DNA from 4 places in the Exiguobacterium sp. s102 genome. Region 3 is predicted to be linked to each of the others. Evidence: riboswitches for the same ligand, from Rfam matches in the RefSeq annotation. Region 3 holds a riboswitch; each other region holds the start of a gene.
The links. Region 3 has a riboswitch for S-adenosylmethionine ahead of KNQ02_RS10580 (LLM class flavin-dependent oxidoreductase). Riboswitches for the same ligand answer to the same signal wherever they lie in the genome.

Region 1 (7,647 bases), on a different contig from region 3:
TTCGTCCGTCTCTTTTTTGATTTATTCACGGCGGAATATGTCCTATGAAACCGTTCCCATAATTTAGTTCATTTTTACTATTTCTGATATCCAGCTCTTTTTCCAAAAAGAAAGTGCTAAACTTATCTTTAGACATGCTAAATTACAATTTTAATGATAGGAGCTCAATGAATGAAATCTTATAAATATTGGTTTACGAGTATCACGGCATCTGTCATGTTACTCGGGTCTCTCCCACTACAAGGCCACGCGGATACGAATCCGACACCAATGGAAGTGACAGAACAAACAGAAACAGAACAAGCAACCGGAACGCAGTACACACTTTCCGAAACTCCTGTTTTTGAGACTGCTGACGAGACGACCCTCGTCAAGACGTTACCAGCAACGACCGCCGTCGAAACCTTTGGCACAGATGGTCTCTTTACACGCATTTCAATCGATGGCGTCTATCGCTTCGTCAAGACAACGCAACTTGCAAAGCAACCGGTTTATCAAAAAATCGATTCGCAATACATAACAGCACTCGCGCCTTCCTATACGACTGCTTCAATTGATACGCCGACAGGAAAATCAATCACTCAAAATACGTTAATCGATACGTACGGGACATCAGGTGACTTCACGCGGATTAAACAAGGCGACGTTTACGTCTTCGTTTCAAGTAAATTCTTAAGTAAGACACCTGTTTATGAAACGACAGGCACTCAATTCGCCCAACAACAAACTGTGATTTATACAGATGCCGATACGACAAGTAAACAACTTGGGAGCTATTCTTTAAATGCTACCGTCAAAACATACGGGACGTCCGGCACATTCACCCGTGTCCAGTTCAATGGTGTTTACGGCTTCGTGCTTACAAAACAACTCGGTTCAAAGGAAGTTGAATCGTATCCGCTGACCGGGAAAAAGTACGCCCAACAAACGACATCCATTTACGACAAAGCAGCAACAAGTTCGGTCATCGGGACACTAGCACCGAATCAATCGGTCGATCTTTACGGGACATCTGGTCTTTATTCCCGCGTCCGAATCAATAATACCTACGGATACGTATTGACGGCGCACCTCGGCGATTCCGTCGTCTACGCAAAGACCGATCGGCTTTACGTCCAAGATACGACACCGATTCAGGTAGAGCCAAACAGTTCGAGCACCGTCTTGAAGCATCATAAACAAAATACACTTTTGACGATTTATGGCACGAGCGGTGCCTACAGCCGAATCATTTTCCGTGGCGAGTATGCGTACGTCTTGACGAGCTCGCTCGCGAACTCAAAAGTCTATGCCAAAACAGATCGCCTGTACATCCAAAAAACGACACCGATTCAGGTAGAGCCAAACAGTTCGAGTACCGTCTTGAAGCATCATAAACAAAATACACTTTTAACGATTTACGGGACGAGCGGTGCCTATAGCCGAATCATCTTCCGCGGCGAATACGCGTACGTTTTGACGAGCTCGCTCGCGAAATCAAAAGTCTATGCCAAAACGGATCGCCTGTACATCCAAAAAACGACACCGATTCAGGTGGAGCCAAACAGTTCGAGCACCGTCTTGAAGCATCATAAACAAAATACACTCTTGACGATTTACGGGACGAGCGGCGCCTATAGCCGAATCATCTTCCGCGGTGAATATGCGTACGTCTTGACGAGCTCACTCGCGAAATCAAAAGTCTATGCCAAAACAAATCGCCTGTACATCCAAAAAACAACACCGATCCAGCAATCCCCAAGCAGTTCAAGTACGGTTCTTAAGCATCATCAAAAGAACACGCTCTTGACGATTTACGGGACGAGCGGCGCCTATAGCCGAATCATCTTCCGCGGTGAATATGCATACGTCTTGACGAGTTCGCTCGCAGCAACGAAAGCAGATCTGTATGCGACGACAGGAACACGTTACGTGACCGAAGACAAGTTGGTCGTCCATCCAAAAGCCAGTCTTAGCGGAAACATTGGGACACTGAAAAAAGGAGCATTAATCACGACCTATGGAAAAAGCGGTTACTACACACGCGTTAAAATCGGATCACGCTTCGGATTCGTTGACTCAAGTCGGCTCGGTTTAAATAAACCGACATCTAAAGCCAAAGTCGGGACCGTCTTTTACGTCCATTTCAACCAGACACCACTCTTTTCTGCTGACGTCGCCTACAGTCGTCCGGCGAGTCACTTAAGCAAAGGAACGAAATTGATCGGATTAAAATCGATTGATGATGACTTTTGGCAAGTCCGTCTACCGAATGGTCAAACGGGTTACGTCCTCAATCCTTATATCGGAACGAGCAAACCGGATATGCGATATAACGAGCAAGCCATCAATCGTTCAAAAGTCTATACGGTCAAAGCAACGACTTCATTTTATGACACACCTGCCAGTCCAAAAAGTGCCGGGTTGGTCGAAAAAGGCAAGCGTGTGTATCCGCGTTACCGCGTCGGTAATTTCTATGTCATTCAGTCCGGCTGGACGCCCGTCTACATCCCGGTGACGGCCCTTACAGTGACGAGCGAAACAAAAGTTGACAAGAAAAATAATTCACGTGGCGAAAAGTTGATTCAAGCTGCTGTTGCCCATATCGGTACTCCGTACACATGGGGATCACAAAACGTGGCGAATGGTGGATTCGATTGTTCCGGCTTGATTCATTATGCGACGAACCAAGCCGGAAAATACGGCGGACGGACGAATGTCCGCGGTTACTGGTACGGAGCGTTCTTTACAAATCAACGCACAAGTATCAGTTCCGGAAAACGCTCGGATATCGTCTTCTTCGAAAACACGTATACGGATGGCCCCTCGCATATCGGGATCATGTTAGATAGTAAACACTTCATTCATGCCGGAGGATCACAACTGCAAATCAGTTCAATTTACGAGCCGCACTGGCGTGAGCACTTCCTCGGTTTCAAATCAATGTAATGATTAAAAAAACGGACCTTCCCTAACCCGGGAGGTCCGCTTCTTTTAGCTAACATTAAAATGTCATTTCCGCATATTTCGTAACTTGGCGATCGATTAAGTACAATTCGATTTGCTCGCGATACGCTTTATAGTGGTCTGACGCAATATGCGCTTCTAACGCTTCTTCATCTTGATAGACTTCATACAGCATGAACTGATGTTCATCTTCAATCGATTGATGTAAGCTATAACGCAAGCACCCCGGCTCGTTTTGTGAAGCTTTGTAGACCGTACTTAAAATCGGAAAGACTTGATCGGCTAAACCTGCTTTGACTGTGATGACCGCGTTGACAATAATTTCTCCCATGACTTGTTTTCCTCCTCATCATTCATTACTCCTATCTCTACCCGTTTTATAGAAAGTCATACCTCAAAAACCTGAAAGGATGATTATGATGCAACAGCAACTCTTCACTCAACTCGATCAACTCGAACAACAAATCATTGAAAGACGTCGTGATCTGCACCGTCACCCGGAACTCTCTTTTCAAGAAGTGCGGACACCAAACGCCATCGCCTCATTTTATGATGAGCTTGGTCTCCCTTACCGCAGGAACGTCGGTGGTAGCGGGATCGTCGCGACCCTCAAAGGAAAACATCCTGGAAAGACCATCGCCATTCGGGCCGATTTCGATGCCCTGCCACTGCAGGAGGAAACGGATCTCGCCTTCCGTTCGATTCATCCGGGTGTCATGCATGCGTGTGGACATGACGGACATACGGCGATTGCACTCGGTCTTGCCTCGGCCTTTACAGCACTGCAAGAAGACCTTCACGGAACAATCGTGTTCATTCATCAGCACGGGGAAGAAGTCTTCCCGGGTGGTGCCATTCAAATGATTGAAGACGGCTGTCTTGACGGGGTCGATGCAATTTTCGGTACGCATCTCGAAAATGACTTACCTGTCGGAACAATTGGCTATCACGCAGGACATACGCTGTGCGCCATCGATGAATTCGAAATCGTTGTCCACGGACAGGGTGGTCATGCGCAAGCCCCTCATAAAACACAAGATGCACTCGTCGCCGGGGCACAACTCGTCTGTAATCTCCAACACCTTGTCAGTCGGCGAGTTGATCCGTTTTCACCTGCCATCATCGCAATCGGTTCATTCCATGCCGGAACGGCTCCGAACATCGTTACTGGTGAGGCACGGATTGTCGGTGAAATCCGGACATTCGACGAAGCGCTGCGTCACCAGTTACGCCAGCAGGTCGATTTAGTTGCTCGGACGACGTGTGCCGGAATCGGTGCGAGCTACTCCATCGACTTTACGACGGGTTATCCATCCCTTTGGAATCATCCGGTAGAAACAAATCTCGTTAAAGAGGCGACGGCATTTTTAGGTGAAGCCCATGTCAAAGAACTCAAACCGATGATGGCAGCAGACGATTTCGCCTATTATTTAGAGCGTATCCCAGGAAGCTACTTCTTTACGGGGTCCGCCAAAACGGACGGGAGTACGATTTATCCGCAACACCATCCGAAATATGAAATCGATGAACGGGCACTACTCGTCGGCGCGAAATCTCTAGGTGCGACCGTCCTGCATGCCTTACAATCTTAATGATTGACTTTGTCGTTTTAGAGATGCTATTATCACATCAATGATAACGAATTTAATCAACTTCATATAACACTTATCAAGAGTGGACTGAGAGATCTGGATCGATGACGTCCCAGCAACCTGCCTTCAGTGGCAAGGTGCTACGACCAGCAAAGCGCAAGCTTTGGTTGATAAAAAGCGACGACTCCTTTTGCAACCAAGCAAAGGAGTCGTTTTCGTTTTCTCGCTGTCAGAGCACGAATGATTACAGGGCGACTACCGCCAGCGGAAAGGACGAGATATAGATGGAAAAAGCAACATTCGCAGGAGGCTGTTTCTGGTGCATGGTGACACCATTCGAAGAACTGCCCGGTATTCACGGAATTGTTTCCGGTTATACAGGAGGACAAATCGAAAATCCGACATACGAACAAATAAAAACAGGCACGACCGGTCATTCGGAGGTCGTCGAGATTACATTTGATCCGGCGTTATTCTCATACGAGCGGTTACTCGAACTTTACTGGCCGCAAACGGATCCGACTGACGCCGGCGGACAGTTCCAGGACCGTGGGACACAATACGCACCTGCCATCTTTTATCATACGGAAGAACAGCGCCTTGCTGCGATTGCTTCACGTGACGCGCTTGCTGCGAGCAATCGCTTTAAGCAGCCGATCGTCACACGAATCGAAGCGGCACAAGCCTTCTATCCAGCAGAAGACTATCATCAAAACTTCCACAAAAAGAATCCGGAGCACTACAAAAAAGACCGGAAAGCATCCGGTCGCGATGAATTCATCGATGTGGCTTGGAAAGAAGAAGTATCTGTCTAAACTAAAAAAAGCCCGCTTCGTGCGGGCTTTTCGTTTGTAGATACACTCTTATGAAGAGTGAATATGCTATAACAAGAGGCAATCCGTTCGCGCTCCCCTGTTTCGCCTCGTCTTCAAAGCGATTCGAGACGGATTGCGCTCTAACACTACTCTATGATTTTCTCTACGGTACACCCTGAAAGCTTCGTTTTTCGTTGACTCCTACGGGAAAAAGCGCGTGAACACGCGCTGCCAAGAGGCTGGCAAGACCCTGCTCGTTGTCCGTGAGGATCAAGGAGCAACGGCTTGCGCCTCGCCCGAGGAAAGCAACGAAAAGAACGAATCTTTCATTCCACAACTACTGATTCGTCTTCGCGCTAAAAAATCGACTTTATACTGCCAGAGTTAACCGTAAGAATTACGATACCTTTTCCGACAACTCATCCGAAGATTCGATTTCTACGATTTGATATCGTTTCAACACAAAAATACCGGCTAGCATCACAAGCAATCCAGCGACTTGTCCGAGCGAAAGCTCAAGCTTCGGTAAACCGAACCAACCGAACAAGTCGACACATAATGCAAAACTCAGTTGCGAAATCAAGACGACCGAAATCGCAATCGATGGACCGAGCAGCTGAATCCCGCGCATCACACAAAATACGACACCGACACCGACCAGACCACCGAATAAATAAAGCGGTTCGACCGTTTGAATGTTCGAGAATGTGCCACCCCGAAATACGAGTAGCGCAAACAGTGAACCGATGAACCCGACAAAAAAGACGAGGGTCGTCGTCGCCCATGCCCCGAACGCATGACTCATCCGTGCATTCAATACCGTCTGTAAACTAATCATCATTCCTGCCGTAATCGCACAAAACATACCTAGTCCCATGCTAGCCCCTCCTTATTCGTAACTATTGCCATTCGCTTTTTCTTTAATCCGCTCTACATCTAAAATAATGATTTTCCCGCGTCGTCTCGCCAAGATTTCTTCTTCACAAAGTGTTGAGATGATACGGTTTAAATGACGGTAACTCGTCCCGAGCCAATCGGCGACGTCATGGAGATTCGACGTTCGCATCTCTTGATAAAACAGACTGTCGGAAACGTCCGAGGTAATCGATAACAGATATCCGGCAAATCGTTCTTCGACCGAATAGAGGACATGAAATGATGCTGATTTCGAGTCCGCGTACCACTTGGTCGTAATGACCCGCAGTAAAAATTGTAAAAAGGTGTTCGTCGTATTGTGCTCACGTAAGATCGCATACGGAATGCTGAGTGCCACGACGTCCGTAATCACCTCGATGGTATTCAAGACTTCCCGTTGATTGATATATTCCGCATCACCAATCACCGTCATCGCCTTTTTAAAGCGTAAAATCCGTTGTTTCCCTTCAGCCGATGCTGCAGAGATTTTAATTTTTCCTTCGACGATGAAATACATCCGGTCAATCGGTTCACCCGTCACACATAACAGGTCCCCTTCCGAAAACGTTTCGATGCGTAAATAGCCTTTACTGGTCTCCGTAAAAATATCCGCTAAGTCGTACTGTTTTAAATAGGTCTCAATCGTCTGCATAGGCCCTCCCTTTAGGACAGTGAAAAAATCGCAACTCCGGCAAGCATCAAACTGATCCCGATCCACTGTCCCCGGTTACTCCTTTTTTTGATGACACCAAACCAGCCGTTCAAATCAATCACGAATGCACATAAAATTTGTGCGACGAGCAACAAACACATCGCCCACGTCATGCCAAGTAACTGGATCGACGTCAGTTCGGTCACGACGACGAGTACGCCAAGCAATCCGCCACTGGCATAGAGGAGCGGAAGCTGTCGAAAACCGCCGATTTTCCGGTCACGAACCACACTATAAATCGCTAAGCACCCCATCAATCCGACGAAATGAACGATCGTCACCGAAAACCACGGACCAATGGCATCTCCTAAACGGGCATTAAAAATCCCCTGCAACGCAATGAATAGTCCACTCATTAATGCGAATATAACTCCCTGCACTTTAAGGCACCTCCTTTTGTTTCTTCTGTTATGAGTAGACACTATTTTCACCTTATCTGAAAAGGACAAATGTCCCATTTTAAAAAATTGTATAAAAAAAGACGGATTGCCCGTCTTCAGCGTGTAGATAATCGATTAAGAGGCGTAACCATGAGATATCGGGATGCAATCCGTTCGCGCTTCCCCGTCTCGCCTCGTCTTCAAAGCGGTATTATCTAAAAAAAACGTCGTGTTTCGTTGATTCCTACGGGGAAAAGTGCGTTTTTTAACGCACGTTCAGAGGCAGG
Region 2 (7,647 bases), on a different contig from region 3:
CAAGGGTTTGACAACCTTGCAGAAGATTTAGAACGCGAATTTTATCCACTGATTCCAGTCATGGAACAGATTTTTACGTCACGCGGATTTGACGTGACATTCACACAATACAATCACTTCGTCTGGCTCGTAGAAGCCGAGAAAATGGGGGAATAAATCATGACAATCAAAAAAATGAACGTAGAAAGCTTTAACTTGGACCATACGAAAGTCAAAGCACCATATATTCGTGTAGCAGGCTATAAAGAAGGTAAAGTCGACCAAGTCGTCAAATATGATATTCGTTTCACACAACCGAACGTCGAGCAAATGCCGATGCGTGCGATGCACACACTCGAACATTTACTTGCTGAAAACATCCGCAACTATTCGGACGACGTCATCGATGTTTCGCCAATGGGCTGCCAAACTGGTTTCTACATGGCGATGATGAACTTTGACTCAGTCGAAAAAATGAGTGAACTGGTCGAGAAGACACTGAACGACGTCTTAGCGGCTGAAGTGATTCCGGCACAAAACGAAACGCAATGTGGGTTTGCGAGCGCACATGACCTTAAAGGAGCGAAGCACTATGCCGAGAAAATGCTTGCCGGTCGCGACGAATGGGACATCGTCTTCGGATGATCGCGAAGTCAGTCCGAGACCTCGTCGGAAATACGCCACTGTACGAGATTACTTCGTTCGATTTGCCTGCTGGTACGCGGATTTTGGCGAAGCTCGAATGGATGAACCCTGGGGGCAGCGTCAAAGACCGCCTCGGTATCCAACTCGTTGATGCCGCAATCGAACAGGGGTACGTGACTCCAGGCGGAACGATCATCGAACCGACTGCCGGCAACACCGGCATCGGTTTGGCGCTCGCCGCTAAAAAATATGACTTACAAGTCATTTGTGTCGTCCCGGAAAAGTTCAGTCAAGAGAAACAGACGTTGATGCGGGCACTCGGCGCGACTGTCGTCAACACGCCGACTGAACTCGATATGCAAGGCGCAATCGATAAGGCAAAAGAACTCGGACAAACGATTCCGAACAGTTATGTGCCACTCCAATTCGAAAACGAAGAAAATTCGGTCACTTATCAGCGGACACTTGGTCCGGAGCTTGTGGCGGAACTCGGTCACATCGACTGGTTCGTCGCCGGATGCGGATCAGGTGGAACGTTTGCCGGAACGACGGCTTTCTTAAAAGAACGCTTCGGGACAAAAGGGGCAATCGTCGAACCGGAAGGCTCCGTCCTCAACGGAGGGTCAGCCGGACCGCATAAAACAGAAGGAATCGGGACAGCTAAATGGCCAAGTCTCGTTTCTCGCGACCTGGTCGATGAAATTCATACGATTTCTGATTCGGATGCTTTTACGAAGGTCCATGAACTGGCGGCACGTGAAGGGTTACTCGTCGGCAGTTCAGCAGGAGCGGCACTCGCCGCGGCGCTCGATATCGCCCAGCGCCATCCTGGAAGTACGATTGTCACCGTCTTCGCAGACAGTGCAGAACGGTATTTGAGCCAACAAATCTTTGAAAAGGTGGACGAGACACATGCGTAAAAAAACAGCGTTGATTCACGGAGGAACGGGTGTAGACAAGGCAACGGGTGCCGTTACACCGCCAATCTATCAAACGAGCACATATAAGCAAGAAAAAATCGGTCAATTAAAAGACGGGTATGAGTACTCGCGCACAGCAAACCCGACGCGGACGAGCATCGAACGATTGATTGCTGATCTTGAAGGAGGCGTCCGTGGATTCGCGTTCGGATCAGGAATGGCGGCGATCCATGCTGTCTTCAATCTGCTTCAGTCTGGCGACCACATCGTCATGACGGACGACGTCTACGGCGGAACGTTCCGCTTGATGCAACGTGTCCTACCGAAGTTCAACATCGAAGTGACATTCGTCGATACGACGGATCTCAGCGCGACGGAAGCGGCGATTCAGGACAACACGAAGATGCTCTACGTCGAGACACCGACGAACCCGTTATTAAAAGTGACGGACATCGAAGCGATCGCAGCCATCACGCGTCGTCACGACTTGAAGCTCGTCGTCGACAACACGTTCGCGACACCATACTTGCAACAACCAATCGCGCTTGGGGCAGATATCGTGCTGCATAGTGCAACGAAATACATCGGCGGACACTCGGACGTCGTCGCAGGGCTTGTCGTCGTCAACGATGATACGCTCGGCGAAGAACTTCACTTCATCCAAAACTCGACGGGTGGAATTCTCGGACCGCAAGACAGCTTCCTGCTTGTCCGTGGATTACGGACGCTCGGTATCCGGATGGAAGCGATTGAAGAGACAGCACATGAACTTGTCAGCTTCCTGCAAGCGCAAGACGTCGTCTCGAACATCTTCTACCCGGGACTTGCATCGCATCCCGGTCATGCGATCCAGCAAAAACAAGCGACTGGTTTCGGCGGGATGATCAGCTTTGATGTCGGTTCAGCTGCAAATGCAGAGAAACTTGTGGAAGCATCACACTTCTTCACGCTTGCTGAAAGCTTAGGGGCGGTCGAAAGTTTGATTTCCGTTCCGGCACGGATGACACATGCATCGATTCCAGCAGAACGTCGGGCGGAACTCGGCATCACGGATGGTCTCGTCCGAATCTCGGTCGGACTTGAAGATGCAGAGGATTTGAAAGAAGATTTAACGCATGCTTTCAGTTTGCTCGAAAAAGTTTCTGAAAAAACTGTTTGACAAGCAAAATAACCCCTGCTAATATTCAAAATATATTAAAAACAACTAAATACCGATAACTCTTATCAAGAGTGGTGGAGGGACTGGCCCGATGAAACCCGGCAACCGCGGAATTTATTTCCGAAGTGGTGCTAATTCCAGCAGACGAACGTCTGCAAGATGAGAGCAAATGGTTTTGTGTACTGAAAGTGCGCGCGTTTGCTCTAAAACGTGCGCACTTTTTTTATGTTTAGGAGGGACAGTAGTGATTCGTTTACAGGATGTAGGAAAGATTTATCGCTCGAAGCGCGGCGAAGTCGAAGCTGTCGCAAACGTCGATCTCACGATTGAGCGCGGCGGAATTTTCGGAATAATTGGTTATTCCGGTGCAGGGAAGTCAACCTTGATTCGCCTGCTGAACATGTTAGAAGCACCGACAAGCGGTTCGATTCAAATTGACGGTGTCGAGATGACGACGTTACGACCGAAAGAATTACGCGGCGTCCGGAAAAATGTCTCGATGGTCTTTCAGCACTTCAACTTGCTTTGGTCACGAACGGTCGAAGAAAACATTATGTTCCCGCTCGAACTCGGCGGATATCCGAAAGCACGCCGGAAAGAACGGGTCTCCGAGCTGATTCAACTCGTTGGACTCGACGGTCGCGAAGGCGCTTATCCGTCACAACTATCCGGTGGACAAAAACAACGCGTCGGGATTGCCCGCGCACTGGCATCAAACCCGGACGTCTTATTATGTGACGAGGCGACAAGCGCCCTTGATCCGAAAACGACGGACTCGATCTTAGAGTTACTCGTCGACATCAATAAAAAACTAAAACTGACGATCGTCTTGATCACACACGAGATGCACGTCATTCAAAAAATCTGTCACCGGGTCGCCGTCATGGAGGCCGGAAAAATCGTCGAACAGGGTCTTGTTTCAGAAGTCTTCCGGCATCCGAAACAAGCGATGACAAAAGAATTCGTCAAACAACTGACGTCGTCTACAGAAAACGAGTTGACGTTCGCGAAACTTCGTGAGCGCTATCCGACAGGGAAAATCGTCCAGCTGACATTCGTCGGTTCGACAGCAGAAAGTCCGATCCTCGCAGAAGTCATGAAAGATTCGACCTTATTATTTAATATCATTGGCGGGAACGTCGGACAGACGCAAGACGGTGCACTCGGAACGTTGTTCATCCAACTGATTGGTGCGGCACATGAAACACAAGCGGTCATCGCGAAGCTTCAAGCGAGTGACGTGGAAGTGGAGGTGGATCACCGATGAGTACATTTTTTAACGACCTTGATTGGGAAATGGTCTGGACGGCGACTGGCAGTACCGTCTATATGACAGTTGTTGCCGGAATCGCGACATTTGTTCTCGGACTGGTCATCGGTCTGTTGTTATACGCGACGAATGAAGACTTGTTGTTTAAGAACCGGGCAGTGTATTCCGTGCTCAGCTTTTTAGTCAATGTCTTCCGCTCAATTCCGTTTATCATTTTGTTGATTTTATTAATTCCGATTACACTCATCATCGTCGGGTCGTTCTTAGGGCCGACAGCAGCACTTCCGGCACTGATTCTTGGGGCGGCACCGTTTTACGGGCGGATGGTCGAACTCGCACTCCGTGAAGTCGACAAAGGTGTCATCGAAGCAGCGGAATCAATGGGAGCGACGAAGTTCCAAATCATCTATAAAGTGTTGATTCCGGAAGCTCTTCCGGCAATCGTCTCGGGTATCACCGTTACGCTCGTCGCGCTCGTCGGTTACACGGCAATGGCCGGGGCAATCGGTGGTGGAGGACTCGGGGATATGGCATATATCGAAGGATTCCAGCGTTCTCAAAACGATGTCATCGCTATCGCGACATTGTTGATTCTCGTCATCGTCTTCATCATTCAAATTATTGGTGACCTGCTCGTAAAAGCCATCGATAAACGATAATACTATTTTAGTTAACTTGGGAGGAATTATTCATGAAACTTTGGAAAAAATTCGTAGGTACAGCAGCCGTATCCGTCTTAGCCGTCAGCCTTGCAGCATGCGGAGAGGAATCGTCAGGAGACGACGCGAAGACACTTGTCATCGGTGCTTCAAACGTTCCCCATGCTGAAATCCTAGAGCACGTTCAAAAAGAGTATGAAGCAAAAGGCTACAAACTCGAAATCAAAAAGTTCCAAGATTATGTGTTGCCGAACAAGGCACTCGCTGCAAAAGAAATCGATGCGAACTATTTCCAACACGTTCCGTACCTTGAGCAACAGGAAAAAGAGAACAAATCTTATAAATTTGAAAATGCAGGCGGCGTCCACGTTGAACCGCTCGGCGTTTACTCAAAAAAATATAAGTCGCTCGACGAGTTACCGAAAGGTGCAACGATCTTGACGAGCTCAAACGTCGCGGAGCGTGGACGTGTCTTGACGTTCCTCCAAAACGAAGGCTTAATTAAGTTGAAAGACGGTAAGACGACAGATGCTCAGCTTAGCGATATCGCGGAAAACCCGAAGAACATTGAGTTCAAAACGAATATCGAAGCGTCACTCTTGCCGCAAGCGTACAAAAACAATGAAGGCGATGCTGTCCTCATCAACACGAACTACGCGATTGATAACGGTTTGAACCCGTTAGAAGACACGATTGCCCTTGAAGATGAGTCTTCACCATACGTCAACATCATCGTCACGCGTGAAGGTGATGAAAAAGACGAGCGTGTGACGGCATTGCTCGATATCTTACACGAGAAAAAGACACAGGATTGGATTACGAAAGAATATAAAGGGGCCGTCGTTCCGGTCAGCAAATAATTCACTCGAATGATGCATTCTTCCTATATAATGGAAGGATGCATTATTTTTTTAGTTGAAGGGGGATTCTAGGTGCACCGTTTACGACAGTTACATCCGCTGACGATCGGCGTCCTGCTCGGAACATTTTTCTCACGGCTCGGGACGTTCATCACGATGCCATTCTTTGCGATTTATTTATCGACGGTGCTGAAGTTCAGCCCGGTCGATGTCGGCTGGGTCCTCAGTATTTCAGCCGTCTCGAGTCTTGTCATGAGTTTCATCGGCGGGACCTTGTCTGACCGTTACGGGCGCCGGACGATGATGCTGACCGGAACACTCGGCTTCGTTTTCGTCTTCATCGCCTTGGCACAGGTCGAGACGTTTTGGGCGTTCTTTACCTTGAGTGCCTTGAACGGCGTGTTTCGCTCCATCTTCGAACCATCCGCCCGCGCCCTGATCAGTGACACGACGGATGAAAAAAATCGACTGTTCGTCTTCAACATCCGTTACGCCATGATCAATGTCGCGGCTGCGATCGGGCCGGGGATTGCGTTATTGCTCAGTGCCGGCAATACAGCGATTACCTTCTATATAACAGCCTTTGTTTATCTCGCGTACGGGATTGCGATTTTTATCCTGTTTCAGCGGTATCCGATCACAGAGAGTCACGGCGGGAAAAAAGTTTCGTTCGGCGCAACGGTTCAACTGTTGAAAACGGACGTCGCTTTCACGTTTGCCCTCGCCGGTATCATTTTCGGGATTCTCGGCTACAGTCAGTTCAACTCGACGTTGCCGCAATTTTTGACGACGACGACGTTACTGTCCGGTGGGACTAGTTTGTTTGCTTTATTGATCACGATTAATGCCGTGACCGTATTAATCGTCCAGTACCCGATCATGAAGTTCGGGATGAAGACGTCGCCGCTCGTCTCGATTACGGTCGGGATTGCGACCGTCGCGTTCGGTTTATTCGTCATGGGGAATGCCGGAACGGTCTGGTTGATGATCGGTGCGATGTTCATCTTCACGTGCGGGGAAGTGATGATGTTCACGATGACGGATATTTTGACCGATAGTTTTGCGAAACCGGAATTACGGGGCAGTTATTTCGGAGCGATGGGCTTAACATCGATTGGTCAGTCAATCGGACCGGTCATCGGCGGACAATTACTTTTTTATTTTGGCGCCGATCGTCCGTTGCCGATTTTTGGTTGCTTAGCCCTCTTGACATTACTCGGAATACCACTGCTCTTACTGTCACAGCGGGTTCACAGACGAACGAAGGTGGAAGAAGAGAAAGAAGTCGTATCACTTTAAAGTCATTCTCACTAAAAGGCTTCATTTTGAGAAAAAACCATGAGCGATGACGCTTGAATAATGTGGTATGATTCATTAAGATTAGAATGATACTAAATTAGTAACTCTCGTGAACTGAATCGTCAGACACGAAATGAATAGATGGAGGGATTCTACATGAAGGCTTCACACTTGAAGATTGAAGATCTACACGTCGCAATCGACGGCAAAGAAATCTTGAAAGGCGTTAACTTAGAAATCAAAGGCGGCGAAATCCACGCGGTCATGGGACCAAACGGGACAGGTAAATCAACACTCGCGTCTGCATTGATGGGTCACCCAACGTATGAAGTAACATCTGGATCAGTCACACTCGACGGAGAAGATGTTCTTGAGATGGAAGTTAACGAACGTGCGCAAGCAGGAATGTTCCTCGCCATGCAATACCCAAGCGAAATCAGTGGTGTTACAAACTCTGACTTCCTTCGTTCAGCAATCAACTCACGTCGTGAAGAAGGCGATGAAATTTCACTCATGAAGTTCATCCGTCAACTTGACGCGCAAATGGGACTTCTTGAAATGCCAGGCGAAATGGCACACCGTTACCTCAACGAAGGTTTCTCAGGCGGAGAGAAAAAACGGAACGAAATTCTTCAAATGACGATGCTGAAACCAGCAATCGCAATCCTCGACGAAATCGATTCAGGTCTTGATATCGATGCACTTAAAGTCGTTGCAAAAGGTGTTAACGAAATGCGTTCACCTGAGTTCGGTTGCCTCATCATCACGCACTATCAGCGTCTCTTGAACTACATCGAGCCTGATTTCATCCACATCATGATGGGTGGAAAAATCGTCATGTCTGGCGGAAAAGAAC
Region 3 (7,647 bases):
AAACGATATCGAGTCAGGCGGCTCAGCTGATTTTTTGTTCGTTCGGTCGAACGACCCCAGCATCGATTGCGGCAATCATCCGCCGGAAATAGACTAACCAAAATTGAAGAAACGGTCCAATCAAAAAGATTGAGAGGATGGTCCCGAAAAAGACGGGGCCACCGAGTAACCAACCAAGACCACATGCCGTTATCTCCATGATTGTCCGCATCATCCGGATTGAGGTTCCGAAACGATCCGCTAACGTCAAGGTCAATCCGTCACGTGGACCGGCGCCGTATCCGACGGCGACGTATAGCCCTGCCCCCATGCCGATGATGAAAATACCGAAGATGAGCCATAAGGCGTTTAGCCAGACAGCTGAGAACGATGGAAGCAAATGAGAACCAAGTACGAGGTTCATGAAGACACCGACGAAAATTGCATTGACGAGTGTCCCGACTTGCGGTCGAATCCGGTCGAGTAAGTATTTGACGAGGACGAGCAGCAGACCGACGAGAAGAATGACCGTCCCGACTGACAAAGGTGTTTTGTTTTGAAGACCGAGATGCAGGACATCCCAAGTCGAGACACCGAGGTTAGCGGTGATCATGATGGAGGAACCGACGGCGAGTAAAAAGAGACCGCTTAAAAATAAGAACCACTTCAACGTTGCGCGCAGCAACCAGGACGTATGGAAACGTTTGAACATCGTTGCGTGTCACCTCGATTCAATAAGATACGTATTCGTTAACTGTATCACGTTCGTGGACTAAAGCAGAAGCAACAAATTGTCGAATGTCCAACTTGAGAAGGAGGGAGGTACGGCGAACGTCTCGTATACTTAAAGAAAGAAGAGGAGGGACGTCGATGCGATTGATCCGCCATCTCATCCGTTTTACATATCTTGAAGCGCTCTGTTGTATCTTTCCAGTAGCCATCTTTGCTGCACTCGCCTTATCACGTTATTTGCCGAGTGAACCGATTGCCCGTTATGACATCCTGTTACTGTGGTGTCTGTTCGTCCAAGTCGCCTTACTCGTGACTCGTTATGAAACGAAAGAAGAGTTCAAGCTGATTCTTATTTTTCACGTCATCGGATTAGGACTTGAGCTGTTTAAAGTCCACGTCGGCTCGTGGAGTTATCCGGAAGACGCTGTTTCGAAAGTGTTTGGTGTTCCGCTCTATGCGGGCTTCATGTATGCCAGTGTCGCGAGTTACATCTGTCAGGCGTTTCGGCGACTTGAGCTTCGGTTTACGTCCTTTCCACGTCCGACCCTCGCACTTGCTGTCGGGAGTTTGATTTACTTAAATTTTTTTACGCACCACTGGATGCTCGATTTACGGTGGTTCTTGATGGGACTCGTCATCGTCGTCTTCTTTAAATCGTGGGTCTACTTCCGACTAGAGGATACGGTTTACCGTCTCCCGCTTGTCTTATCATTTTTACTAATTGCCTGGTTCATTTGGCTGGCGGAAAACATCGTCACCTTTTTTAAGGGCTGGGTCTATCCGCATCAGCAAGAGGGCTGGGCACTTGTCGATTTTGGCAAATTATCGTCTTGGTTCTTACTCGTCATCATTACCGTCTTGATTGTCGTCGTCGAAAAATACCGAAGTGGCGACTCCGCAGTCGAAGTTAAATCGTAACCCGTAATAAAAAAATACCCGGTTGTTTTTTTACACGGGTGAAGCATCTTGACCTTGCTATAGTTGGAAAAAATAGCAAAGGGGTTTTTAACATGATGCATCACGTAATCGAACGAGCGAAGGAGTTAGTTACAAGCAAACTGAACATCGTCGAGACAGCAGACGACTGGGGTTTGTTACTTGAAGAAATCAACGGAATCGATGAATGGGTCCAGCTGTCGCAGTACTACGCGCCACGTCAAACAACGACGAAACTAGTAGAACGTCCGGAAACACCATCTAGCCTCCCGATCAAAATGATCCAGGAACGGAAGGAAGAAGTTGAACGGACTGTCGAACAACGGTATTCCTATACGTTCGAACGGCAATTAAAGGGCGGCTCGTTACGGGAATGGCCAAACAGTCATGTCTCAGAAACAGAAATCCGTGACTGGAACCTGGAGCATGGGATGGAAGTCCGTGTCCAAGTCCTACATCAAGATGAGCGCCGGACGTCGCTTGAAATCTTAGCCGTCGTCGCGACGGATCAAGTAAAACCACTTGCAGAGCGAATCGTTTTTGAAAAGTGTATCGTCAAGAACCATGGCATCATCGAAGCGACGATTGACGGTCCACTGCAAGATGAGACGGGAAAACCGTTCTATTACACGACACCACTCGAAGACATGCGGTTCTTCCAACTGAAAGCAGGTCAACTCGTCGACCTCGTCATGTGGAAAGGTCATCCGGAGACATTGACGATTGTTTGGAAACACGCATTTCATTATGAAGTACCGACCATGACGGAATTACCGGCACGCGACGTATCGAATGGTTCGCCCGAGTCCGCCACTGCGTCACCTGCAAACAAACAGGCGAAAACAGGACGCTACGACAAGATGATGCAACGGAAACCGAAGGCGAAGAAAGTCAAAAAAGAGCGGCGCCTCCGGGAAAAGAAAGTCCAGCAACTCGAACGTCTCGATACGACGACATTACCAGGTCAACCAATCGAATTCGTCGATAAAACGGCACTCGATTTTGCTTCCTACGACGGCATGCGTCTCGTCATCGTCGGTAATGAGCAACAGCGCGCCGTCTACCGCGACTTCTTTGCGGAGACGGGAGTCGAATTAATCCATCTTGGCGGTGATGCCCAAGCTGCGAAAAAAATTGCCTGTCTCGCGAAAAAGACAGATGCGATCGTCGTCGTCAAAAGTCGGGTTTCTCACGCAGCAGCGGCACATGTCCTCGTGCAAGCAAAAAAGCACGATATTCCGTTTGCGATTGAACGACTCGATGGACGACGCTCTTTGTATACGGCGTGCCAGCAACAACTTGAAAAAGCAATGGTCCAACGTTTACTAAAAGACGAGCGTTAAAAAGTGAAACCTCCTCAAAAATAAACCGTAAAGAAAGGTAGCACTTATTTTTGAGGAGGATCTTTCGATGTCAAAACAATTAAAATTAGCAGCGCGCGAGTCGTTGCAGGGACGATGGGGCTTCATGGCATTAATGATGTTGTTGTTCTTAATCATTCAAGGCGTTCCGAACGGATTTGCGTCCTCACCCGAAGAGGATTTCCAATTTATCGACTTGATTGGTATGCTCTTGACGGTGTTGACCTTACCGGTTGCAATGGGATGGTCATGGCTCGCCCTATCTGTCGCCCGAGACGAGCAGACGAAAGTCGCCGATTTGTTTGAGCCGTACAAAATGTTCTTGAAAGCCATTGGAGTGTCAATCGTCCAAACCTTTTTCTTAGGGCTATGGTTCTTACTTTTCATCATTCCAGGAATCATTAAGTCATTCTCTTACATGTTGACGTATTACATCATTCGGGACGAACCATCGATTGGCATCCTTGATGCCATTACACGTTCACGCCAAATGATGGATGGACACAAAAAAGAGGCGTTTTTCCTCGTCCTTTCATTCATTGGTTGGTTCTTGCTCGGAATTGTTACGATCGGGATTGGTTTCCTTTGGATTGGACCATACTTCAGTGTCACAATCGCGAAGTTCTACGATCGCGTACGGGGCGAAGAAGTTTCAACGACTGGTCGCCGGACAGTCATGATGGATGCAAATCACAATGACTCACCGTTCGTATCACCAGAATGAATTGATTTTGAACAGCACCATACAAAGCAGGGATTGCCATCTTAAACCGATGTGCAATTCCTGTTTTTAGCTTCTAGACAAAGAAGTATCAAGAAACAGAGTGATTTTCCAAATGTTTTTTAATTCCGATAGGAAAAGAAGGTTTAAAGGTTGCTTTACTCTGCTAAAAGATGTACGCTAATTTCAATTATTCTTATCACGAGAAGTCGAGGGACTGGCCCGACGACACTTCAGCAACCCCGCATGAGCGGAAGGTGCTACTTCCAAGAGGAATTTATTCCTTTGAAGATAAGAGCCGACAGTAGACATTCGTCGCTCTTTTCTAAACGAAAAGAGCGATTTTTTATGCAAAAAGGGGGCACAGGGGATGGAATACGGATTTTGGTTACCAATCTTCGGGGGTTGGTTACGAAACGTCGAGGATGAACAAATGCCAGCGACATTCGATTATGCGAAACAAGTCGCACAGACGGCAGAACGGATTGGCTTTTCTACGACATTGATTGCAGAATTGAACTTAAACGACATTAAAGGAATAGCCGAACCGAGTCTTGAGGCGTGGACGACGGCAGCGGCGATTGCGGCGACAACGGAACGGTTGGAAATCATGACAGCCGTCCGGCCCGGTTTTCATAATCCGGCGACGACAGCAAAAATGGCGGCGAACCTCGATCAGTTGAGTAACGGACGTTTTACGCTCAACGTCGTCTCGGCCTGGTGGGAGGAAGAAGCCCGTCAATACAATGGGATTTTTACAGCCCATGACGAACGATATGCCCGGACGGAAGAATTCGTGACGGTCATGAAAGGATTATGGGCGGACGCATCACCCTATAGTTTTGATGGGGCGTACTATCAGCTGGAACGGGCAGAGCTTCACCCGAAACCCGTTCAGCGTCCCGGAATCAAGCTCTACGCTGGTGGTGAGAGTGAGACGGGGAAACAGACGATCGTCAATCACTGTGATGCCTATGTCATACATGGAGGAACGGTCGATGAAGTCGCGACGAAAATTACGGATATGAAAACCCGCCGCGCGGCGACCGGGAAGCAGCCGCTTGCGAGTTTCGGACTGGCGGCCTACATCATCTGTCGCGAGACGGAAGAAGCGGCGCTCGAAGAATGGCACCGGATTACGAACGTTAAAGAAGACGGTGCCGGATATGCCGGGTATGACGACTTCGTCAGTAAATCGCAACTCGAACAACAGGTCAAACGAAATGACTATTCGGTCTCAAACCGGGGACTGCGTCCGAACTTGATTGGGACGCCGGATCAAATCGCAGAACGGATTCTTGAATTTGAAGCAGTCGGCGTGACGTTGCTCTTGCTTCAATTTTCTCCGCAACTCGAAGAAATGGAACGCTTTGCCCGCGAGGTCATGCCACGCGTCGAAGCGAAACGAAAGGTAGGTCAACTAAAATGACGAAAATTCATATCTTACACGAAAATCAGGAATGGACGGATCATTTAATCAAGCGACTCGAGGAACTCAACTTACCGTATGAACAGTGGCACCTCAACGAAGGGGTCGTCCCGCTCGATGAAACACCACCGGAAGGCGTTTTTTACAGCCGGATGAGTGCCTCGTCCCATACGCGCGGGCACCGCTATGCACCAGAATTGACGGAAGGGGTCCTCGCTTGGCTCGAAGAACATGACCGGACCGTTTTCAACGGAACCCGTGCGTTACGACTCGAGGTCAGTAAGGTCAACCAATACACCGCCTTACGAAAAGCAGGTATCCGTGTTCCGAAAACGACGGCAGCCGTCGGACGTGATCAAATCGTCCAAGCCGCTCAAAACATCGGAGTATCGTCGTTCATCACGAAACACAATCGTGCCGGTAAAGGACTCGGCGTTCAATTGTTCCACTCGATTGAAGCACTCGAGACGTATCTTGACGGACCGACATTCGATGAGCCGGTCGACGGCATCACGTTGATTCAAGAGTACATTCAAGCACCTGAACCCTACATTACGCGTTGTGAATTCGTCGGTGGTAAGTTCGTCTATGCGGTCCGTGTCGATACGTCGGAAGGATTCGAGCTCTGCCCCGCGGATGCTTGTGTCATCGATGATTTGTTCTGCCCGGTCGGAGAAGAGGCGGCAGAGACACCGATGAAATTCCAAATTGTCGACGGGTTCGATGACCCGATCATCGCCCAGTATGAAGCGTTCCTGCAAGAAAATAAAATCGCGGTCGCCGGGATTGAGTTCATCAAGGATGCAGACGGGACGATTTATACGTACGACGTCAATACGAATACGAATTACAATTCGGACGCTGAAGCGGCAGCTGGGAAGTTCGGGATGCTGGAACTCGCAACATTCCTAGGTCATGCGTTAGAACGTCAAACCGTGAAGTGAACATCAAAAACCACTTGAAGTAAGAAAAATACCCTGATTGTGCCGGAGTCGAGCGTTAGAACGACGGACATCAGGGTATTTTTAAACTAAAAGGAGGTGGTGTCATGGTGACGTGGCGTGAAGAAAAAGTACTTGCGATTCCAATCGAACAGGCGTGGCATCTGTTTGATCACGATCGACTGCAACGACTCATTCCGGGTGTCGTCCAGCATGAGGTGATTGAACGTAAGCCGGGCGTCGTCGGATCGACGTACCGGCAAACCTACATGCAAGGGAATCGTCTTGAAACCTACATCGTGACCGATCTCGCTTATACGAATGAACCGGACTATAAACAAAATACGATTGGTTTTACGTTAGCGAAGATGTTTCGCCTTGAGATGTCGTTTGCGCTGAAGCGAATCGATGCGACGAGCTGCCGTTTGATTTACACGGGGAAAAATGAAGGCGTCAACTTCGTCGGTCGCAGTCTCTTATCGTTAGGCGGAGAACGTGAAAACGAGAAAATCGTCAAAGGATTTCTCGAGCGGCTCGAAAAAGAAGTGAAGCAAATCCAAGAATAAAAAGGTACGCTTACTCTCGATTACTGCGAGAATAGGCGTACCTTTTTAAGTAAGGAAGATGATACTTAACAAAAAAATATAAACGTATTTACAAAAAACTGCCCCCGATTAACGAGGACAGTAGACAAATCAATGTGCGTATAACGCAGTCAATTGTTGTTGGATTGAATCGTTGTTGAGGTACTCATCGTACGTCGTTTCTTTATCGACGATTCCGTTTGGTGTGAGTTCGATGATCCGGTTCGCAATTGTTTCGACGAACTGATGGTCATGCGAGCTGAAGAGCATCGCACCTTTGTAAGCAATCAAGCCATCGTTGAGTGCTGTGATTGATTCGAGGTCTAAGTGATTCGTCGGATCGTCAAGGACGAGGACGTTTGAACCACTGAGCATCGCTTTCGATAACATACAACGGACTTTTTCTCCCCCAGAGAGGACTGACGCTTTTTTCATGACTTCTTCTCCGGAGAAGAGCATCCGACCGAGGAAACCACGGAGGAATGTGTCACTTTCATCAGCTGGTGAGTATTGGCGCAACCAATCGAGAATCGTTTTGTCAGACCCTTCGAAGAACTCCGAGTTGTCTTTTGGCAAGTACGATTGTGACGTCGTAACACCCCATTTGAATGTCCCGCTGTCTGCTTCCATTTCACCCATCAAAATTTTAAACAGTGTTGTGATGGCGATATCGCTTTGGCTGATGAATGCCACTTTGTCTGTTTTATTTAATGAGAAACGGACGTTGTCGAGGACTTTGACGCCATCGATTGTCTTCGAGAGTCCTTCAACCGTCAACAAATCGTTTCCGATTTCACGTTCCGGTGAGAAACCGACGAACGGATAGCGGCGTGATGACGGACGGATGTCGTCAAGTGTGATTTTATCGAGCAACTTCTTCCGTGACGTCGCTTGTTTCGCTTTTGAAGCATTCGAGCTGAAACGCGCGATGAAGGCTTGAAGTTCTTTAATTTTTTCTTCTTTT
Region 4 (7,647 bases), on a different contig from region 3:
AAGGAGATACTAGAAATCCTGTGATGCGTCGCGTTTCCTGACACGAATCGCTTTCGAGCGAAAGAGCAAGCAAGCGCAACCCTGCAGTGAAACGAAGCGGCGCGAAGGCTTGCCGCTCGGAGACGATTTGGGAAGGATGGGCGACGCATTCTACGAATCAGAAAATATGTGGTGTCAGTCGGTGGAAATGAATGTTAAGAGGCGAAAAGATTCCTGCTTCTCGTGCTTTCCTCGGGCGAGGCGCAAGCAAGCCTTGCGCTTTTTCCCGTAGGAGTCACGTGGAAGCAAATCTTTTTAGGCTTTCTAATGGAAGAAGACCTGAGAAAGGCTGCGATTCGGGAAGAGGGGAGCGACGAGTAACAGAGATACTATCGAAAAAACGGACGGCCCACCCCTGTTATTGAAAGGAGGTGGAGCCGTCCGGTTTTTTATGGCGTTTACCCTTTTAAGAAGTGGCAAGACGAAGGTGTTTGCGTAAAAGTCAGACAGACACTCCTGCTCAATTCGCCCAGTCTGGTTTGCTGAATCCTTTGAATGATTTTTCGATCACTTCATTAAAATCATCCGATTTGACGACAGCGGTTAAGTCTTTGGCCAGTTGTTTGTCTTCGTCACTTGTCTTAACAGCGACTAAGTTGCGGTACTGCTCGTTCATCGTCTCGAGTGCGAGTGCATCGAGTAAGTCGAACTTCGCAGCAAGTGCGAAATTTCCGGGAACAGCTGAAATATCAACACTTTCGACAGCGCGTGGGAGCTGAGCGGCTTCAAGCGGTTTGATGACGAGTTTCTTTGGATTTTTGATGATGTCCTTTTCTGAGACGGTCAATGGATCGGTATCTGCTTTTAGTTCAATCCAACCTTGATCCGCTAACAGGTTCAAAGCACGTGCCTGGTTCGTCGGATCGTTCGGTGTCGCGACTTCAGCACCTTCTTTGACATCGTCCAACGTTTTATAGGACTTGCTGTATAATCCCATCGGTGCGGTTGGGACAGTGATCAACCCTGTGAGATCGAGATTTTTTTCTTTCGCAAACGTTTTTAAATAAATCGAGTGCTGGAACAGGTTGGCATCGATATCACCGCTCCCGAGGGCAAGGTTCGGTTGAATGTAATCACTGAATTCGACGATTTCGACTTTGTAGCCTTTCTTTTCGAGTCCCGGTTGAATCGCTTCTTTGACCATATCGCTATACGGACCACTCGTCGCCCCGATTTTGATGGACTTCGTTTCTTCATTTGCACTGCTGTCACCGCATCCGGCTAAGATGCTTGCTCCTAATAATCCTGTTGCTAAAAAGGCATAGCGTTTTTTCATCGTAATCTCTCCCTTGCGTTCTCTATTTGTAAGTTATCGTTTATCGGCGACACGTGCGAACCGGTTGCCGAGTGCCTGAATGACTTGAATGATGACGACAAGCACGACGATCGTCATGATCATGACGACGTTATCGTACCGGTAATAACCGAACCGGATCGCGAGGTCACCAATTCCGCCGCCACCGACAATCCCTGCCATCGCTGAGAATCCGATCAGACTGATCAAGGTCAACGTCAAGCCTTGAATGATTCCGGGCAATGCTTCCGGAAGGAGAACACTGATAATGATGCGAAGCGGTTTCGCCCCGCACGCTTCTGCTGCTTCAATCAAGCCGGGTGGAATCTCACGGAGTGAGGTTTCGACGAGTCGGGCGAGAAACGGAATCGCGGCGACGCTCAAGCTGACCGAGGCGGCAGCGGGACCGATCGTCGTCTTCGTGATGAGTTGCGTCAATGGAATCAAAGCAACGAGTAGGATGATGAATGGTAACGAGCGGACGATGTTGATGGCGAAGTCCAACGTCGTTCGAATGAAAACGTTTTGGAAAAAGAGTCCGCGGTCGGTGATGAATAATAAAATCCCGAGTGGAATTCCGATGATGATGGCGAAGGCGAGTGAAATGCCGACCATGAAGGCCGTCTCTCCGAGTGCTTTCGTTAAGTCGGGAAGCATTGTCGTAAACCGGTCAAGCGACATCTTGAATCACCTCGATTGCGTGCAACTGTCCCTCGAGCCAGGTTAAGGCACGATTCACGTGCAGTGTCGGTCCCGTCAAACTGACGATTAAGACGCCAAACGCGACGTCCTGAATGTAGTCGACCTTCCCATGCAGGATGCTGACTGCGATATCGAATTGTTTGATGGCTTCAGATAAGGTACTCTCACCTGTTTTTTCACCCGTGAACTGAAGTCGAATGACTTTGCCGGGTGTCGTCCGTAAAATCCGTTCCGGCAACTCGATTTGGAGTGCCGTATCGACGTAATGTTTTGTGACCGGATGTTCGGCTTGACTAAATATGGCGTAAGTCGAAGCGACTTCGACGACTTCACCGTGCGCCATGACGGCGACGCGGTGACAAATTTGTTTGACGACGTCGATTTCGTGGGTGATGAGGATGATCGTCAAACCGAGCCGGGCGTTCAAATCTTTCAGTAAATCGAGAATCTGGAGCGTCGTCACGGGATCGAGCGCTGATGTCGCTTCGTCACAGAGTAAGACGTTTGGATTGTTGGCGAGCGCTCGTGCGATGCCGACGCGTTGTTTTTGTCCACCACTGAGTTGGCTCGGGTAGTTCGTCTCGAATCCTTCGAGTCCGACGAGTGCCGTTAATTCTTGAATCCGTTTCGGGAACTCACGCCGTTTGACACCGGCAGCCTTTAAGGCGAACGCGATATTGTCGGCAACGGTGCGGGACTGAATCAGTTGAAAGTGTTGAAAGATCATACCGACCCGGAGACGGAGTTTGCGGAGAGACGTTTTGGAGACACGTGATAGATTGGCTCCGTCTACTATGACCGTACCGCTCGTCGGTGTCTCGAGTCCGTTAATCAACCGTAAGAGTGTACTTTTTCCGGCGCCGGATTCACCGATGATGCCGAAAATTTCCCCTTGTTCAATCGTTAAGTTGACATCGTTTAATGCAAAAATCGGTGTACGGTCACGGACAAATTGTTTTGTGATGTGTGCGAACTCAATCATGATGTTTCCCTCCCTATACAAAAAAATCGCTTTTTTCCAGTTAGAGAGCAACCAGAAAAAAGCGACGAATTGTAGAATTTCGTAACTTATCTCTCAGAACAAAAGAAGTTCTGTAGGATGTGGCACCGTTCCATTACTGGTGGTTGCCGGACGTCGTTGGGCCTAATCCCTCGGTCGCTCTCGATAAGTAGCTATGCTGTTGGGATTTACTTTAACGGAAATGATTCCCATCTGTCAAACGTTTTTTCAGAATTATTCGGCAACGGCGGTTTGGAAGAGCTGAAGGGTCCCGATTCGTTTGACAGCCTCGACGAGTCGGTCGACATCGGCAATCAGACTGATCCGGACGTAACCTTCACCGTATGTACCAAAGAAATGACCCGGTGTCACGGCGACGTGCGCTTCGTCGAGCAGGTGATCGGTGAAGCTTTGTGACGTGAAGCCGGACGGAACAGGGAGCCAGACGAAGAACGAACCACCCGGAACCGGTCCTGCCCAGCCGATTTCGTTTAATGCACCGAACAACGCATCGCGTCGCGTCTCATACAAGGCGCTCAGTTCACGGACACATGTCTGGTCGCTTGAAAGTGCGACCGTCGCTGCATGCTGGATCGGTGTGAAGGCACTGACGTAAAGGTGTTCCTGGTATGTTTCGATGCTCGCGATGACGGACGGATTACCGATTGCAAAGGCAATCCGGAAGCCGGACATGTTGAACCGTTTAGAGAGTGAAAACAACTCAATCCCGACATGCTTAGCGCCTTCCGTCTGGAGGAAACTCCGCGTCGGACCATCGAAACTGATCCCGCCGTACGCTAAGTCATGGACGACGCAAATGTCATGTGCATCAGCGAACGCGACCGTCTGTTCAAAAGCCGCTGCCGTCGCTGTCGCACCGGTCGGATTACTCGGATAGTTGAGGAACAACATCCGGGCTCGTTCGACGTCAAGCGAATCGAGGAGATCATAGTCAGGCAAAAAGCTATTTTCAGCGAGAAGCGGAAGCGTGATCGGATACGCACCGGCAAGTGCTGCGCCCGATAAGTAATCCGGGTAACCTGGATCCGGGACGATGACCCCTTCACCGGGATTGACGATCGTCTGCGGAAGGGCGACGATGCCGGCCTTGCTTCCGAGTAAAATCGCGACTTCTGTCGCCGGATCAACCGACACGCCAAATTCTGATTCATAAAAATTAGCGACGGCCTGTTTTAAGAAATCATGTCCGCGAAACGGCGGGTATTGGAGATTGCTTGCATCATCGATGGCTTGTTTTAAAGCATCGAGAATATGTACGGGTGTCGTTTGGTCCGGTGTTCCTTGACCAAGCGTGATGACGTCGTGTCCTGCGGCTTTGACGGAACCGATCCGTTGGGCAAGTTCTGCGAAGACGGGATCGGGCAAGCGATCGATGGCGATCGATGGGGCGAAATGTTTCATCTCTGTTCCTCCTTCGGGTATTGTCGTCAAGAATAGCGAATTTTCAGTCAAAATGAAAGAGGTTTTTTAAAATCCCTTAAAAATTAGAAGAACATTCCAATTTCAGACGACGTTCTTGATACACTAGACAAGTAATCGATCGACTACTAGACGGGAGATGGAAAAGATGAATCGGACCTGGTGGAAAGAAGCCGTCGTTTATCAAGTGTACTGGCGGAGTTTTAACGACTCGAATGGAGACGGGATGGGGGACTTGCGGGGCGTGATTGAAAAGCTTGACTACATCGCCTCACTCGGGGTGGATGTCATTTGGCTTAACCCCTGTTATACATCACCTGATATCGACAACGGTTACGACATCGCTGACTATTACGGCATCATGGAGAAAGCCGGCACGATGGCAGATTTGGACCAGCTGATTGAATCGGCGCATGCGCGCGGCTTAAAAATCATTCTCGATCTTGTCGTCAATCATACAAGTAATCAACATCACTGGTTTGAGGAGTCGCGCCGTGATCAAACGAATGATAAGTCAGATTGGTACATTTGGCATGACGGGGAAAAAGGAACACCACCAAACAATTGGCGGTCGTATTTTGCGCCGAGTCCATGGACGTGGGATGAAGGACGGCAACAGTACTATTTTCATTCGTTTGCTTCAGAACAACCTGATTTGAACTGGGAACAGCCTGCCGTCCGTCAATCTGTCTACACGATGATGCGATGGTGGATCGACCGAGGCATCGATGGTTTCCGGATGGATGTCATTAACTTGATTAAAAAACGAGCGGCGTTTGACGATGTGGAGGATCCGTTTGACTTGTCCTACTTAGGCAATCAACCGGGAGTCCATGAATTTTTACAGGAGATGCATCAGGAAGTTCTTGCGGGGAAAGAATTGTTTACGGTCGGGGAGATTCCGTTTGTCGGTCCCGAAGATGGGCTGTTATATGTCAGCGAAGAACGTCAGGAGTTACAGACGTTGTTTCATTTCGAAGTCGCCGATGACATGGAAGAAATGGACCTGCTGCGGTATAAACAGATTCAAAAACGGTGGTATGATGCGCTGTACCCGAAAGGCGTCGCTTCACAATTTTTGAATAATCACGATCATACAAGACAAGTCACGCGCTTCGGTAGCGAGTGCTATCGTGTCGAGAGCGCCAAGTTACTCGGCTTGATGCTACACACGTTACCGGGTATCCCGTATGTCTATCAAGGAGAAGAAATCGGGATGACGGGTATTCGTTTCTCGGATGCTTCTCTGTACCAAGACGTCGCCTTCCGTAATCGTTACGAGGAGCGCGTCGCAGCGGGAGAGCCGAGTGGCACTGTCTTGTCATCGATGCAGCTACGGGCGCGGGATAATTCGCGGACACCGATGCAATGGGATGATAGCCGGGCAGGCGGATTTACGACAGGGGCACCATGGATGACGGTCAATCCGAACTATAAAACAATCAACGTGCAGGCAGCTGAACAGGATCCGCAATCGGTTCTCGCGTTTTACCGGGAGTTGATTCAATTACGAAAAGAACATCCTGTCATGGTGTATGGCGTGTATCGTGATTTGGCGATTCAGGATCCTTATCTTTACGTATATGAACGGGAATTCGCAGGGGTGACGTGGCGAATCGTCTTGAACGTCCATGATGAACAGGTCGAAACGACATTCGCCTTACCGAATGAACAGTTACTTCTCTCGAACTATGAAGAGAGTGCAAGTGAGATCTTACAGCCCTATGAGGCGCGTCTGTACCAAACGAGTCGGTGAAATAGTGAAGGGTCTCATCTTAGGAAAATACAAGAAAGTGACACGCTAGAAAAAGTGCCGTGGTTTTGAGGAACATTCTGATCGAGGGTCATGACAAGAGTTAGGTCCCGCTGATTTCGAACGGGCTGATGAAAAAAGAAGGAGCTGACTCAAGAGTCGCTCCAACATCAATCAGAGTGACGGACGGTTTTGTTATCCTCACCGCGAATCGCGCTACCTTTTCCCACAGGGGTCGAGGATGAACGTTCCCGTCCTCCATTAAGTAAATGGCCGATGACCCACTTTTGACGGGATCATCGGCCATATCTGTACAAATGTTTATTGTTTCAGATAGTTGAGTGTTTGACTGAGATACGTATGGAAAAAGTCCTGATTCCTTTTAATCGAGAGTGGTTCCCGCTTTTGAGTCAGACCCTTTGAGCGTGTAGAAAAACGTGTGCGAGAAGTGAATACGCTATGTCTAGATGCGATCAGTTCCTCGTCTCGTCTTCAAAGCGACAGGGGCGCGAACGATTGCTTTTTTCGGTTTAATGCGATTCAAGACGGATTGCGCTCTAAATCGGCTGCATGAATTGTCTATACTTACGCTTTTATCTCCCGCACTTCCTGCTTTTTAAGCAAGACAAAGGGTTCGGTAGATTGTTGTGGGATCAGCGTTTTAACAATTGTTCAAACCGATCGACAGCTTCACGCATTTCATAGCTCGGTGCGAGAACGAGAGGACCATGTCCAGTCGCAAGGATGTCGGGCGTCAGTTCCGTCAATTGATGGGCGGACTTCAAGGCGACGTCTTTATCCCAAGTCGCGAGAGCAGGGAACGGGAACTGCCAGCGCGTATCGCCGGAAACAGCGATTCCGCCTTGTGTTTGGAAGGCATCTCCGGCAATCAACGTCCGACTGCCTTCATGCCATAAGGAAATCGAGCCCGGGGTGTGCCCGGGAGACGTAATGACGCTCAGGCTTCCGACTTGTTGGCCGCTTTCAAGCAGACGGTCTGGTCGTGTCTTGATGTTTTTCGGGATGCCCCCTTTTAAGGGTGTCGTCTCTCCTTCACGAAGCGATTCGTCACCGCTAAGAAGCGCTGCGTCGCGGTAACTGATTGCCACTTCGGCGAGTGGAAAGGCATTCGCTAAGAAGTCGAATGAACCGACATGATCAGCGTGGGCATGCGTCAAGATGATGGAACGTAACGGTTTGTGATGGGACTTGATGACGCGATGGATTGCTTTGGCGTTCAGTGAAATCCCGGTATCAATCAAGGTCAGGCTGTCGGCTTCTTCAAAAAGGTAACAGTTGACCGGGAAAAAAGAGGGTGTCGTCTGTAATTGATGGAGTCGTTCAATCGTTGAGATCCGCATAGCGTTTCACTCCCTCGTTAAAATAATCGTCGATACTTTAGTATCACCTGTTTTAGTA

Region 1: it holds a riboswitch for S-adenosylmethionine, as region 3 does, so the genes downstream of both, msrA (peptide-methionine (S)-S-oxide reductase MsrA) here and KNQ02_RS10580 (LLM class flavin-dependent oxidoreductase) in region 3, are expected to answer to the same signal.
Region 2: it holds a riboswitch for S-adenosylmethionine, as region 3 does, so the genes downstream of both, KNQ02_RS01485 (methionine ABC transporter ATP-binding protein) here and KNQ02_RS10580 (LLM class flavin-dependent oxidoreductase) in region 3, are expected to answer to the same signal.
Region 4: it holds a riboswitch for S-adenosylmethionine, as region 3 does, so the genes downstream of both, KNQ02_RS00550 (methionine ABC transporter ATP-binding protein) here and KNQ02_RS10580 (LLM class flavin-dependent oxidoreductase) in region 3, are expected to answer to the same signal.

The regions. Positions count from the first base shown of each region.
Region 1 covers NZ_JACSML010000005.1:108,051-115,697, reverse strand. The annotation lists gene KNQ02_RS12705 (SH3 domain-containing C40 family peptidase) at 172-2,928, shown strand; gene KNQ02_RS12700 (putative quinol monooxygenase) at 2,984-3,277, opposite strand; gene KNQ02_RS12695 (M20 metallopeptidase family protein) at 3,366-4,538, shown strand; SAM riboswitch class I at 4,609-4,715, shown strand; gene msrA (peptide-methionine (S)-S-oxide reductase MsrA) at 4,823-5,353, shown strand; gene KNQ02_RS12685 (DMT family transporter) at 5,751-6,230, opposite strand; gene KNQ02_RS12680 (Crp/Fnr family transcriptional regulator) at 6,243-6,920, opposite strand; gene KNQ02_RS12675 (DMT family transporter) at 6,932-7,360, opposite strand.
Region 2 covers NZ_JACSML010000001.1:308,733-316,379, forward strand. The annotation lists gene KNQ02_RS01465 (class I SAM-dependent methyltransferase) at 1-156, shown strand, start outside; gene KNQ02_RS01470 (S-ribosylhomocysteine lyase) at 160-624, shown strand; gene KNQ02_RS01475 (PLP-dependent cysteine synthase family protein) at 621-1,544, shown strand; gene KNQ02_RS01480 (bifunctional cystathionine gamma-lyase/homocysteine desulfhydrase) at 1,537-2,703, shown strand; SAM riboswitch class I at 2,763-2,869, shown strand; gene KNQ02_RS01485 (methionine ABC transporter ATP-binding protein) at 2,948-3,970, shown strand; gene KNQ02_RS01490 (methionine ABC transporter permease) at 3,967-4,632, shown strand; gene KNQ02_RS01495 (MetQ/NlpA family ABC transporter substrate-binding protein) at 4,665-5,492, shown strand; gene KNQ02_RS01500 (MDR family MFS transporter) at 5,565-6,791, shown strand; gene sufC (Fe-S cluster assembly ATPase SufC) at 6,948-7,647, shown strand, end outside.
Region 3 covers NZ_JACSML010000003.1:161,504-169,150, reverse strand. The annotation lists gene KNQ02_RS10600 (YczE/YyaS/YitT family protein) at 23-691, opposite strand; gene KNQ02_RS10595 (DUF817 domain-containing protein) at 850-1,629, shown strand; gene KNQ02_RS10590 (DUF2325 domain-containing protein) at 1,722-2,990, shown strand; gene KNQ02_RS10585 (DUF975 family protein) at 3,058-3,732, shown strand; SAM riboswitch class I at 3,923-4,027, shown strand; gene KNQ02_RS10580 (LLM class flavin-dependent oxidoreductase) at 4,100-5,158, shown strand; gene KNQ02_RS10575 (ATP-grasp domain-containing protein) at 5,155-6,102, shown strand; gene KNQ02_RS10570 (SRPBCC family protein) at 6,207-6,665, shown strand; gene KNQ02_RS10565 (ABC-F family ATP-binding cassette domain-containing protein) at 6,795-7,647, opposite strand, start outside.
Region 4 covers NZ_JACSML010000001.1:118,163-125,809, forward strand. The annotation lists gene KNQ02_RS00540 (MetQ/NlpA family ABC transporter substrate-binding protein) at 500-1,315, opposite strand; gene KNQ02_RS00545 (methionine ABC transporter permease) at 1,349-2,014, opposite strand; gene KNQ02_RS00550 (methionine ABC transporter ATP-binding protein) at 2,004-3,017, opposite strand; SAM riboswitch class I at 3,101-3,207, opposite strand; gene KNQ02_RS00555 (aminotransferase class I/II-fold pyridoxal phosphate-dependent enzyme) at 3,270-4,457, opposite strand; gene KNQ02_RS00560 (alpha-glucosidase) at 4,624-6,231, shown strand; gene KNQ02_RS00565 (MBL fold metallo-hydrolase) at 6,882-7,589, opposite strand.